2 regions of the Streptomyces sp. CB09001 genome follow, and region 2 is predicted to be linked to the other one. Evidence: predicted binding sites of a transcription regulator. Region 2 holds the regulator's gene; the other holds the start of a gene.
What was found. Region 2 encodes HrcA, which represses chaperone genes, less so after heat shock. Its sites were predicted from a motif close to TTNGCACTCNGNNNNNCNGAGTGCNAA; they were not measured.
Positions count from the first base shown of each region.

Region 1: a site for HrcA is predicted at 2,019-2,045, ahead of groL (chaperonin GroEL). Genes of this name have one in related genera too.

Region 1 covers NZ_CP026730.1:4,012,561-4,015,652, reverse strand. The annotation lists gene groL (chaperonin GroEL) at 232-1,857, opposite strand; gene C4J65_RS18640 (cold-shock protein) at 2,182-2,385, opposite strand; gene C4J65_RS18635 (MoaD/ThiS family protein) at 2,827-3,092, opposite strand, start outside.
Region 2 covers NZ_CP026730.1:2,078,482-2,081,573, reverse strand. The annotation lists gene C4J65_RS09670 (DUF3097 domain-containing protein) at 1-389, opposite strand, end outside; gene C4J65_RS09665 (MBL fold metallo-hydrolase) at 424-1,167, opposite strand; gene hrcA (heat-inducible transcriptional repressor HrcA) at 1,333-2,349, shown strand; gene dnaJ (molecular chaperone DnaJ) at 2,350-3,092, shown strand, end outside.

The DNA.
Region 1 (3,092 bases), 1.9 Mb from region 2:
GGGGGCTCCTGAGGTGGGGACCGGGCGGTATATGCGCGCGCATTCATCGCACTCCAACGGGAACCGGCCCGCCCCGCCGGACCATTCCGCCCGGGCGCCTGATGTGATCCTGACCACAGTGAAAGCGGGAGGGCGGGGGGTGAGCCCGGACACGCCCGAGGGCGGCACCCCCCTGTCGGGGAGTGCCGCCCTCGGTCCGTGCTGGACGGTCGATCAACCGGAACCGGTCGATCAGAAGTCCATGTCACCGCCCGGCATGCCGCCCGGGGCGCCCGCCGGAGCGGCCTTCTCCGGCTTGTCGGCGATGACGGCCTCGGTGGTGAGGAACAGCGCGGCGATGGAGGCGGCGTTCTGCAGGGCAGAGCGGGTCACCTTCGCCGGGTCGATGATGCCCTCGGCGATCATGTCGACGTACTCACCGGAGGCGGCGTTCAGGCCGTGGCCGACGGTCAGGTTGCGGACCTTCTCCACGACGACGCCGCCCTCGAGACCGCCGTTGACGGCGATCTGCTTCAGCGGGGCCTCCAGGGCGAGCTTCACGGCGTTGGCGCCGGTCGCCTCGTCACCCGACAGCTCCAGCTTCTCGAAGACCTGGGAGGCCTGGAGCAGGGCCACGCCGCCACCGGCGACGATGCCCTCCTCGACGGCCGCCTTCGCGTTGCGAACGGCGTCCTCGATGCGGTGCTTGCGCTCCTTGAGCTCGACCTCGGTGGCGGCACCGGCCTTGATGACGGCCACGCCGCCGGCCAGCTTCGCCAGACGCTCCTGGAGCTTCTCGCGGTCGTAGTCCGAGTCGCTGTTCTCGATCTCGGCGCGGATCTGGTTGACGCGGCCCTGGACCTGGTCGGCCGAACCGGCGCCGTCCACGATCGTGGTCTCGTCCTTGGTGATGACGACCTTGCGCGCGCTGCCCAGCAGGTCCAGCGTGGCGTTCTCCAGCTTGAGGCCGACCTCCTCGGAGATGACCTCGCCGCCCGTGAGGATGGCGATGTCGCCGAGCATGGCCTTGCGGCGGTCGCCGAAGCCCGGGGCCTTGACGGCCACGGACTTGAAGGTGCCGCGGATCTTGTTGACGACCAGGGTCGACAGGGCCTCGCCCTCGACGTCCTCGGCGATGATCAGCAGCGGCTTGCCCGACTGCATGACCTTCTCCAGGAGCGGCAGCAGGTCCTTGACGTTGCCGATCTTGGAGTTGGCGATCAGGATGTACGGGTCGTCGAGCGACGCCTCCATACGCTCCATGTCGGTGGCGAAGTACGCCGAGATGTAGCCCTTGTCGAAGCGCATACCCTCGGTGAGCTCCAGCTCCAGACCGAAGGTCTGGGACTCCTCGACGGTGATGACGCCTTCCTTGCCGACCTTGTCCATGGCCTCGGCGATGAGCTCGCCGATCTGGGTGTCGGCGGCGGAGATGGAGGCCGTGGAGGCGATCTGCTCCTTGGTCTCGACGTCCTTCGCCTGCTCCAGCAGGGCGGCGGAGACGGCCTCGACGGCCTTCTCGATACCGCGCTTCAGGGCCATCGGGTTGGCGCCGGCCGCGACGTTGCGCAGGCCTTCCTTGACCAGGGCCTGGGCGAGGACGGTCGCGGTGGTCGTACCGTCACCGGCGACGTCGTCCGTCTTCTTGGCGACTTCCTTGACCAGCTCGGCGCCGATCTTCTCGTACGGGTCCTCGAGCTCGATCTCCTTGGCGATGGAGACACCATCGTTGGTGATCGTGGGGGCGCCCCACTTCTTCTCGAGGACGACGTTGCGGCCCTTGGGGCCGAGCGTCACCTTGACGGCGTCCGCGAGCTGGTTCATGCCGCGCTCGAGGCCGCGCCGCGCCTCCTCGTCGAACGCGATGATCTTGGCCATGTGAAGTGGTCCCTCCAGGACTGGGGGTGATTCCTTCGGACCGCGCCCGCGCCCGCGACGGACGGCTCGCCGGCCTTGTGGTTCCTTCCCCACCCGGCCTGCGGGCCTCACCGACCCGGTCCTTCGTTGTCACTCTCACCTTCAGAGTGCTAACGCAATGATTAGCACTCGGCATGGTCGAGTGCAAGCGCCTCTCGGGGATCGGGCCCGGCCGTCAGCCACCCGCGAACACGGGTCCGGCGGGCGTCCGGGCAGGCCGAAGGGCCCGTACCCCTGGAGGTACGGGCCCTTCGGATGAAGACCGGGTTGCGGTGGCCGCGCGTCTCAGGCGCTGAGGCGAACCATGTCGGCCTGCGGGCCCTTCTGACCCTGCGAGATCTCGAACTCGACCCGCTGGCCTTCTTCGAGGGTGCGGTAGCCGTCCATCTGAATCGCGCTGTAGTGGACGAAAACATCCGCACCACCGTCGACCGCGATGAAGCCGTACCCCTTCTCCGCGTTGAACCACTTGACGGTGCCCTGAGCCATGCCTAACTCCCCTGTTACTGGCCCTTGCACGGATCCGCACTTCGCGGACCCGGGTCAGACCTCGCCCCCTCACGACTGGGGGCGTGCGCCGGAACGCGTCGACCGCGGCTGAATGTATCTGTCCAACTGCCGTCTGCAACAGGTCAATCGGACGAGAAATCTGGACGCACCCGGTCCGGAATGTGGCAAGAATTCGCCTGAATTCGGGTCAAGTCGGGTCACGCAAAGGGAACAAAAGCCGCAGAATACGCTCGCACTTTGGCTACTTCTTGTCGGGCGGGCGGCAGGAATTAACGGTTCCCGTTGTGCCGATCGGGAGCGCGTTCCCCAACTCTACCGCGCTCAACCACATGGAATTGCCCCCTCCGTTTCTCTTACGGAGAGGGCAATACGCACTACGAGGTGTATCTGCGGTGGATCAGTCCCGCAGCGGTGACCGCGTCAGCCGCCGGCGACCGCCGGGATGATCGAGACGCCCGCGCCGTCGGGGGTGGCCGTCTCCAGGCCCTGCTCGAAGCGGACGTCGTCGTCGTTGACGTAGACGTTGACGAAACGGCGCAGCTTGCCCTGGTCGTCCAGGACGCGGGCGGCGATGCCGGTGTGGTTCTTCTCCAGGTCGGAGATGACCTCCCCGAGGTTGGCCCCGTCGGCGCTCACCTCGGCCTTTCCGCCGGTGTAGGTGCGCAGGATGGTCGGGATGCGAACGG
Region 2 (3,092 bases):
TCGTCGCCCCAGACCTTCTCGACCAGCTCGGCGTCGTGCCGCCCCTCGACGTAGATGCGCCCGGCGCGCGCCACCCGCGCGCGTGCGCCGGGGACGGCGACGGACCCGGACGCCGTACGGGCGGGAGCGGACCGTGCCGGGCCGGGGGAGGGCGGCCTGACCAGCGTCACCACGCGGCCCTCAAGGAGGAAGCCGCGCGGTTCCAGCGGGAAGACGCGGTGCTTGCCGAAGCGGTCCTCCAGGGTCACCGTGCCCGCCTCGCAGCGGATCACGGCGCCGCAGAACCCGGTGCCGGGCTCCTCGACCACCAGGCCGGGATCGGCGGGCACCTCGGGAACGGGCTGCGATTTCTTCCACGGAGGGGTCAGGTCGGCGGAGTACTGGCGCATTCTGCCGACGATACGAGGAACGCCCGCCCCGTGATCAACGCGACACGCCGAACCGGGCGGCCAGCGCGTCCCGTTGGGCCCGGACGAACCTCGCGTCCACCACCGCTCCGTGACCGGGGACGTACAGCGCGTCGTCTCCGCCCACCGCCAGCAGCCGGTCCAGCGCGGCCGGCCAGCGCGACGGTACGGCGTCGGGCCCCGCCTGCGGCTCGCCGGACTCCTCCACCAGGTCCCCGCAGAACAGGACGTCCGGGGAGCCCGGCACCAGCACCGCCAGGTCGTGACCGGTGTGCCCCGGGCCCACGTCGGCCAGCAGGACCTGCCGTCCACCGCCCAGGTCCAGCCCGCGCTCACCCCGCACCTCGTGCCGGACGGGCCCGAGCGCCTCGGCCGCCGCCCGCGCCGCCCGCGCGTCCAGCCCCTCCGCCACCGCGTCCGCGCGCAGCGCCTCCCGCCCCTGTCCGCCCGGCGCGAACAGCGCGCCCGTGCCCGCCGCCCCGTACGCGCCGTACACCTCCGCGTCCGCGAACGCCGCAGCGCCGAAGACGTGGTCGAAATGCGGGTGGGTCAGCGCGAGATGTGTCACACGGCGGCCGGCGAGCCGCCGCGCCCCCTCACGCAACCGGGCGCCCTCGGCCAGGCTCGACCCCGCGTCCACCATCAGGACCGCGTCCGCACCGAGCACCAGCCCCGCCGTGCAGTCCCACCCCGGCAGCCGGCACCGCCCCACCCCGTCCGCCAGCCGCTCCCAGCCCAGCTCTTCCCAAGTCACCGTCACGGCGACGACGCTAACGGCTTGGTCCCGGCCTTGCCGGGGGCGTACCCCACGGCCGTACACTGGGCCGGGGAAGTCTGGCACTCGCGAGTCATGAGTGCCAGGGCAGACCGGTCAGACGGCTCAGACGGGCCGAAACGGGCGGACGACAGCTGGAGGTGCGCGCCGATGCTCAGTGAACGCAGGCTGAAGGTGCTGCGCGCCATCGTCCAGGACTACGTCGGCACCGAGGAACCGGTCGGCTCCAAGGCCCTCACCGAACGGCACAACCTCGGTGTCTCCCCGGCCACCGTGCGCAACGACATGGCGGCCCTGGAGGACGAGGGGTTCATCGCACAGCCGCACACCAGCGCCGGGCGCATCCCGACCGACAAGGGCTACCGGCTCTTCGTCGACAAGCTGGCGGGCGTCAAGCCGATGACCGCGCCCGAGCGGCGTGCCATCCAGAACTTCCTGGAGGGCGCCGTCGACCTCGACGACGTCGTGGCCCGCACGGTGCGGCTGCTGGCGCAGCTCACCCGGCAGGTCGCCGTCGTGCAGTATCCGTCGCTGACGCGCTCGACCGTGCGGCACGTGGAGCTGCTCGCGCTCGCGCCCGCGCGCCTGATGCTCGTGCTGATCACGGACACCGGCCGGGTCGAGCAGCGGATGGTCGACTGCCCGGCGCCGTTCGGCGAGGCGTCGCTGGCCGATCTGCGGGCGCGGCTCAACAGCCGGGTCGCGGGGCGCCGTTTCACGGATGTGCCGGCTCTGGTGGAAGATCTGGCGGAGCCCTTCGAGGCCGAGGATCGCGGTACGGTCTCCACCGTGCTCTCCACTCTCCTGGAGACGCTGGTCGAGGAGAACGAGGAGCGGCTGATGATCGGCGGCACCGCCAATCTGACCCGCTTCGGGCACGACTTCCCCTTGGTGATCCGGCCGGTGCTGGAGGCGCTGGAGGAGCAGGTCGTGCTCCTCAAGCTGCTCGGCGAGGCGAAGGATCCGGGCGTGACCGTACGGATCGGTCACGAGAACGCCCACGAGGGACTCAACTCAACGTCCGTCGTGTCGGTCGGCTACGGTTCGGGCGGCGAGGCGGTTGCCAAGCTCGGCGTGGTCGGACCGACCCGCATGGACTACCCGGGAACGATGGGAGCGGTACGCGCAGTGGCACGGTACGTCGGACAGATCCTGGCGGAGTCGTAGGTGGCCACGGACTACTACGCCGTACTCGGCGTGCGCCGCGACGCTTCCCAGGACGAGATCAAGAAGGCGTTCCGGAGGCTCGCCCGCGAGCTGCACCCGGACGTCAACCCCGATCCGAAGACCCAGGAGCGGTTCAAGGAGATCAACGCCGCCTACGAGGTGTTGTCGGACCCGCAGAAGAAGCAGGTCTACGACCTCGGCGGCGACCCCCTCTCGCAGGCCGCCGGCGGCGGCGCGGGCGGCTTCGGCGCGGGTGGCTTCGGGAACTTCTCGGACATCATGGACGCGTTCTTCGGCACGGCGTCGCAGCGCGGGCCGCGCTCGCGCACCCGCCGCGGCCAGGACGCGATGATCCGCATCGAGGTCGAGCTGGACGAGGCCGCGTTCGGTACGACCAAGGACATCCAGGTCGACACGGCCGTGGTCTGCAACACCTGCAACGGCGAGGGCGCCGCGCCCGGCACGTCGGCCCAGACGTGCGACATGTGCCGCGGCCGCGGTGAGGTCTCGCAGGTCACCCGGTCCTTCCTGGGCCAGGTCATGACCTCCCGCCCCTGCCCGCAGTGCCAGGGCTTCGGCACCGTGGTCCCGACTCCGTGCCCCGAGTGCGCGGGCGACGGCCGGGTCCGCTCGCGGCGCACCCTGACGGTGAAGATCCCGGCCGGTGTCGACAACGGCACCCGGATCCAGCTCGCGGGCGAGGGCGAGGTCGGCCCCGGCGGCGGCCCCGCCGGCGACCTGTA